3 regions of the Streptomyces tyrfis genome follow, and region 1 is predicted to be linked to each of the others. Evidence: riboswitches for the same ligand, from Rfam matches in the RefSeq annotation. Region 1 holds a riboswitch; each other region holds the start of a gene.

Region 1 (2,190 bases):
CACCACGGCCATCGCCGCCGTCAGCCCGCCGCCCACCGTCGCGGCCACCGCGACCGCCGTCACCGCCGTGACCCCCGTGACCGCCGCCGCGCAGGACCTCATGACCACCCTTCCGGCCCCGGTCCCGACGGTCCCCGCCCAGGACCCGGCGCGCCCCGCCCCCGTCCAGCCGGTGTGAGGACGCGGCCCGGGCCGTTCGCGCCGGGCCGCCCCCGGCCCTCCCTCGCCCGGTCCGCGCGGACCGTCCCGGATCGCGCGGACCGTCCCGGACCTCGCAGACCGTTTAAGGAATCAGCATGAAGATCGACTGGGCGGCCCTCGGGTCCGTCTTCGGTGTGTCCCTCGTCGTCACCGTCGCACTGGTGGGCTTCTTCAGCCTGGGCGTGGTGGGGCTGGCCAGGCAGTCGGAACCGGCGGCCCAGGGCGGCTCCGGCGGTTCCCGGGCGCTGGCTCGCGCGGGCGCGTACGCCTGTTTCGCGCTGTGCGCGGCGGCGGTCGCGTACGGGATCTATCTGATCGTCGCCTGAGCCCCTCCCCGCCGCCCCTCCGGGCGCGCCACCGCTCCCCCTCCGGGCCCCTCCCCGCTCGACGTTCGGGCCCCTCCCGCGCTCCCGTCCCCGCGCCCCCGTCACGGGCCGGACGCGCCTCGTGCGTCCGGCCCTTCGGCGTGCCCCGGAGCCGGTGTGGGTCTCAGCACACTGCGCCGCCGCAGGTCAACGGCAAGTTGACGGGGCTTCTCGGAGCGTGGTGGACTGCCGGAGCCATTTACGGCGACAGCAGAGGAAGCCGGTGCGAATCCGGCGCGGTCCCGCCACTGTCACCGGGGAGCGGTCCCCCACACCGGGAAGTCACGGCACGCGCGAGCGGGCTGGAAGGCCGGGGGTCACCGCGGATCCGGGAGCCAGGAGACTCTCGTCGCCGGTCACGTCGAACCAGGGCGCGGACCCTGAGTGAGGACATGTCGCCATGCCTGGCAGCCGTGCGTCCCTTGCCGGGGGGCTCTCGCCGAGAGCCGCCCGTACGAACGTCCTCCGAGGCGCGACGGCCGGCTGAGCCATGCGGGCCGATCGCATCTTCGCGTACGGCGCCACGGCCGGACTGATCGGCGACCTGCTGCTCGGTGACCCCCGCAGGGGGCACCCGGTGGCCGCCTTCGGGCGGGCCGCGGCGGGCGTCGAGCGCCGTCTGTGGCGCGACCACCGCGGGTGGGGCGCGCTGCACACCCTCGTCTGCGCCGGCGGCGCCGCGGGCGGTGCCGCGCTGCTCTCCCATGCCGTCCGCCGCAGCCCCGCCGCCTCCGTCGCGCTGACCGCGGCCGCCACCTGGACCGTGCTCGGCGGCGCCTCGCTGGGGCGGGAGGCGCGCGCCATCGGCGGCGCCCTGGCCGCCGGGGACGTCGAACTCGCCCGGGAGCGGCTGCCGCATCTGTGCGGGCGCGACCCGCAGGCCCTCGACGGGCCGGGCATCGCCCGCGCGGTGGTGGAGTCCGTCGCCGAGAACACCTCGGACGCCGTGGTCGGCGCCCTGGTGTGGGGGGCGCTGGCCGGGGTGCCCGGGCTGGTCGGCTTCCGGGCCGTGAACACCCTGGACGCGATGGTCGGCCACAAGTCGCCCCGCCACCTCCGCTACGGCTGGGCCTCGGCCCGCCTCGACGACGTCGCGGGCGGGCCGGGCGCGCGGCTGACCGCTCTGCTCGCCGCGGCGGCGGGCGGCCGTCCGCGCGCGGCGGTACGGGCCTGGCGGGCCGACGCGGCGAAGCATCCGAGCCCCAACGCGGGCCCGGTGGAGGCGGCGTTCGCGGGCGCGCTGGGGGTGCGTCTCGGCGGGACGCTGGCGTACGGCGGCCGGGTCGAGCACCGTCCCGTCCTCAACGGGGCGGCGGGCCGGGCCGTGGAGACCGGGGACGTCGAGCGCGCGGTGCGGCTGTCGCGCCGGGTCGGCGTGCTGGCCCTCGGCGTGTGCGTGGCCGGACGGCTGGGCGCCTCCCTCGCGGTCCGGCGGTTCGCGGACGGACGAGGCGGGGGCGTGCCGGGCGCGGGCACGCGGGGCGTGCTCGCGGGCGCGACGGGCGCCGGCGTACGAACCCCGGGCGCGGGCGCACGCGTCGCCGGCGTGCGGGCCGGAAGCACGGGCGACGCCGCGCGGGCCGCGGGGCTCCCGTTCGCGGCGCGGCTGATCGTGGGACGGAGA
Region 2 (2,190 bases), on a different contig from region 1:
GTCACCGGTGGCGGAACTCGGGCGGCCGTTTGTCGACGAAGGCGCGCATGCCCTCCTTCTGGTCGGCGGTGGCGAACACCGCGTGGAAGAGTCGGCGTTCGAAGCGGACCCCCTCGGAGAGGGTCGTCTCGAAGGCCCGCCCCACCGCCTCCTTGGCCGTCATCGCCACCGGCAGCGACATGCCCGCGACGGTCTCCGCGACCGCGAGCGCCTCGCCGAGCAGCTCGTCGGCCGGCACCACCCGAAGAGACCAGTCCGGCGCGCTCGGCCTCGGCCACGCCCATCGTGCGGCCGGTCAGGCACATCTCCATGGCCTTGGCCTTGCCGACCGCGCGGGTCAGGCGCTGGGAGCCACCGATGCCGGGGATCACCCCGAGCTTGATCTCGGGCTGGCCGAAGACGGCCGTGTCGGCGGCCAGCAGGATGTCGCACAGCATGGCGAGTTCGCAGCCGCCGCCGAGCGCGTAGCCGGCGACCGCCGCCACGGTGGGGGTGCGCAGCTGTCCGAGCCGGTCCCAGGCGGCGAACCGGTCCGCGAGATACATGTCCGGGTAGTCCCTCGACCGCATCTCCCTGATGTCGGCGCCGGCCGCGAACGCCCTGGCCGATCGAGTGATCACGACGCATCCGCAGTCCGGGTCCCGGTCGAGGGCGTCGGTGGCGGCGACGACCTCGTTCATCACCTGGAGGTTCAGCGCGTTGAGCGCGCCGGGGCGGTCGAGGGCGAGCAGGGCGGCGCGGCCCTTGCGTTCCAGGGAGTCCCTTTCCTGGTCGACGAGTTTGAGGAACCGGAGCAGAACCCTGGCGCGGCGCTGGGGGTTCCAGTCGCCCCAGCCCCGCTGGGCGCGTTCGGCGACGCCGATCGCCGCCTCGGTCTCGGCGCGGCTCGCGAGGGGCTCGCGGGCCCGGATCCCGCCGGTGTTGGGGTCGTACACGTCACCGTGGGAACCCGAGGTTCCCGGGGTGCGCCTGCCGTCGATGAAGTGGGTCAACTCTCGTACGGAGTAGTTGACTTGCGTGCGGACCATGAGTGCCTGCTCTCGTCAGGCGATCCGGGACGGCGCGCCGCCGGACGCGCGCGGACGCCGTGGTCCGTGCGCGCGGGGGCGGCGCGAGATCGCGTATGGCGGGGGAACCGTCAGACGGCGACGGCGGGGTGCCGCCGGGTTTCCCGGCGAGCGGGCGCCCCTGCCGCAGGGTCGCCGGATTCGTGGAAGCGCACCGGTGCCATGCGTGTCAGCTCCATCCTCGTGGACAACACGGAACATCCCGCGGCCGGTATCCTGACTCCCGGATCAGCGCGCGCCGTCCGCCCTCCCGACGTCCTGCTCGTCGGTGGCGCCCTGCTCGACGGCGTGCTCCCCGGTCACAGTGGCGGGACCGTGCCGGATTCACACCGGCTTCCCCGCACCGCGGGCCTTGTCGCGACCATATAGTTGGGCGCCCTAGTAAATCCGCCCCCGGGCCCGTTCCGGGACGTTCCCGCAGCTCAGCGGGGTCCGGGTTCGGCCGTTCGAGGGGCCGCGAAACGCGCCGGGGCGTGGAACCGGGCACGGCGCGCGGCGCGCCGGAAGGTGGTCAGCACGGCGGGTCCGGCCAGCGTCACGCAGACGAAGTTGGTGACCGCCCGGCCCGTGTCCCAGCCGAGGGACGTGGCGAGGTCGAAGGCGATGTAGCGCTGCCACTGCTCGGTGAGGGGCAGACCCGGCAGATAGGCGATGGAGCTGTGGGGGTCCAGGGAGAAGGGCCAGAAGGAGAGGTTGAGCAGGAAGCCGAAGAGATAGCCCGAGAGGGACCCGTAGACGGCCAGCAGCAGCACCTCGCGGCGTCCGCTCGCCCGTGGGAGGAAGCCGGCGAGCATCCCGACGAACGCGCAGCCGAACATCTGGTACGGCATCCACGGGCCCACTCCCCCGGTGATCAGGGCGGAGGCGAACAGCGAGGTGCAGCCAAGGGTGAATCCGAAGCCGGGCCCGTAGACCCGGCCCGCCAGGACCAGGACGAAGAAGACGGTCTCGACGCCCGCGGTCCCGGCGCCCAGCGGGCGCAGGGCCGCGTTGACGGCGGACAGGACGCCGAGCATGGCCAGCGCCTTGGAGTCGATGCCGCCCTCGGCGATCTCCGACAGCACCACGCACAGGACCAGCACCAGCAGCGCGCCGAAGACGATCAGCGGGGTGTAGGCCGAGC
Region 3 (2,190 bases), on a different contig from region 1:
AGGCGGCGCCCCGGAAGTCGCCCGCGGCGGTGCAGCCGGGGGTGGGTTCGCCGGACTCGGGGCCCGCCTCGCACACATGGTCCGCCAGGTCGCCGACGAGGTCGTGGCCGCCGAAGTCCCTCGGGTCGGCCCCGGTGATCTCGGCGAGGAGGGCGAGCCGGGCCGCGGCGGTGGCGTCGGGGGCCCGGCCGGAGCCGTTCGGGTAGGCGTAGTCGCCGCCGTGTGCGGCCAGGAACGCGGTGATTCCGCCGACGGCGGGGTCCTTTCCGTCGGCGGCGGCCAGGGCGTAGGCCGTCTCCGTGGTCAGGAGGAGATCGGGGGCGCCGCCGCCGTCCTCGACGCGTTCGCCGTCGGTCAGCCCGGACCTGAGCCAGGCCGCCGCGGCGGCGACGTCGACCGTGCCGGGCGCGCCGGTGGGCGTGCCGCCCGGTTCGGGGGTGGCGCCCCCGCCGCCCGCGCGGACGTCGTCGGGGCTGAAGCGCGGCCCGCCCGTGCTGCCGCCGATGTCCGTGCCGCCGTAGACCCAGGCGTCGACGTCGCCGTCCTTCACCTTGCGGTCCATGGCGCCGTACGGGCTGTACGTCCAGTCCCGCTGGCCGGGCGAGGCGGTCCAGTAGGACCAGTACGCGGTGGCGGGCGGGGTCAGGACGCAGGATTCGCGGTCCGGGGTCGGGTAGGGGGTGCCGGAGTGGAACGGGCCGTAGCCGATGCGGCAGATGAAGCCGGGGCCGTCGTGCTCGGTGCCCGCGGTGGAGAAGCCGGCGTCGTGGAGCAGTTCGTACCCGGTGGTCGGGGTGGTGTCGCAGCCGCGCTCGACCGCACCGCCGAACGGTGTGAAGTCGACGGCGACGACGGCTCCGCGGGTGGCGGTGCAGTCGTCGGCCGGGTCGGCGGCGACGGAGGACGCCGTGAGGAAGGTCACGCACGCGGCGGCGAGCATCAGGAAGGCGGAGACCAGTGCCGTCAGCGGCCCCGGTCTCGCCGCCGACCGCCGGTCTCTTCGCTGCTCGGTCCCCACCACGGCCCCCTCGCTGCCTGCCCTGCGCGGGCGCGGGCGTGGGTGAGGGCTCCCGCCGCGGGAAGGCTCCGCACACGGAAGTACCGGTCGCACCACGCCGTAGTCCGCGACGGCGTTCGTTGCTGAAGAACGGGCTCCAGGCATTCCGGCTCGCCCGGTGGTACCGGGCCCACGGTTGCGGGTCAGCGCCGGACTTCGACCGGCTTCCCCTGGAACTCATTGCGTATCAGCCGGATTTGAGCACGGTTCACGGAAGGCGTCAAGGCGGGGTGCGGTCGGGCGCGCGGGCCTGCCGGGGGCGCTCTTGGCGACCGCGTCGCCGGTCGGGTACCGTCCCGCTCTGCCGAGTGGGGGAACCCGGTGGGAGTCCGGGGCTGACGCGCAGCGGTGTGGGACGGCGGGGGCCGTTCCGAGCCCGAATGCCCATGCGGCGAAGCACTTCTGGTAGCCGGTCCACGCGTTTTCGGACGGCGGCCATGCCCGCTGCTCCCGCCCACGGCGAGGCCCGGCACGGGTCCGGCCGGCGTCCCTCATCCCAGGAGCAGGCCATGTCCCGTACCGTTGCCGTGTCCTCGTCCCTCCGCCGCTGCGGGCTCACCGCGGTGGCCGCACTCGGCGCCTTCGCCCTCACCACACTGCCGGCGGCGGCGACCGCCACCCCGGCCCAGATCGCCACGTCGAAGACGAACGGCGTCGCCTATCTCAAGTCCCTCCAGGGCGCGGACGGCTCCTACGCCGGTTCCGGGCTGTCCAACGAGTGGGCGTTCAGCGCGTTCGCGGCCGCGGGCACGGCCGCCGTGGACGTCGCGCCCGGCGGCGACACGGCCAAGAACGCGAGAACGGTCTACCGCGGTCAGTTGTCGGCCGCGGGCTGGCCCTCCGCCACCCCCGTCGTCACCGACTACGAACGCGCCACGCTCAACGCGTACGCCGCCGGGATCGACCCCGCCCGGGTCTCCGCCTCCCGCAACCTGATCGCCGACGTCTACGGCTACTGGCAGAACGCCGAGGCGGGCTACTTCGGGCCGTCGGCCAACTTCAACGGCACGGTGTTCGCCGCGCTCGCCCTCAACGGCGCCCGGACCGCGTCCGGTCAGGTCCGCGTCCCGCAGGCGCTGCGCGACGCGGTCGTCGCCCGGATCCGCGCCAACCAGCACAACGACGGCGGCTGG

The links. A riboswitch is a leader RNA that binds a small molecule or an ion and turns the genes downstream of it on or off. The one in region 1 is predicted to bind cobalamin.
Region 2: it holds a riboswitch for cobalamin, as region 1 does, so the genes downstream of both, WA762_RS35665 (CoA-acylating methylmalonate-semialdehyde dehydrogenase) here and WA762_RS14335 (cobalamin biosynthesis protein) in region 1, are expected to answer to the same signal.
Region 3: it holds a riboswitch for cobalamin, as region 1 does, so the genes downstream of both, WA762_RS10035 (prenyltransferase/squalene oxidase repeat-containing protein) here and WA762_RS14335 (cobalamin biosynthesis protein) in region 1, are expected to answer to the same signal.

What each region holds. Positions count from the first base shown of each region.
Region 1 is NZ_JBAGJZ010000015.1:111,636-113,825, reverse strand. It holds gene WA762_RS14345 (inorganic phosphate transporter) at 1-178, shown strand, start outside; gene WA762_RS14340 (hypothetical protein) at 297-527, shown strand; cobalamin riboswitch at 781-911, shown strand; gene WA762_RS14335 (cobalamin biosynthesis protein) at 1,057-2,190, shown strand, end outside.
Region 2 is NZ_JBAGJZ010000010.1:23,674-25,863, reverse strand. It holds partial or broken gene WA762_RS10060 (enoyl-CoA hydratase) at 2-797, opposite strand; partial or broken gene WA762_RS35665 (CoA-acylating methylmalonate-semialdehyde dehydrogenase) at 810-1,028, opposite strand; cobalamin riboswitch at 1,257-1,430, opposite strand; gene WA762_RS10055 (ECF transporter S component family protein) at 1,490-2,190, opposite strand, start outside.
Region 3 is NZ_JBAGJZ010000010.1:15,815-18,004, reverse strand. It holds gene WA762_RS10035 (prenyltransferase/squalene oxidase repeat-containing protein) at 1-1,018, opposite strand, end outside; cobalamin riboswitch at 1,140-1,273, opposite strand; gene WA762_RS10030 (prenyltransferase/squalene oxidase repeat-containing protein) at 1,567-2,190, shown strand, end outside.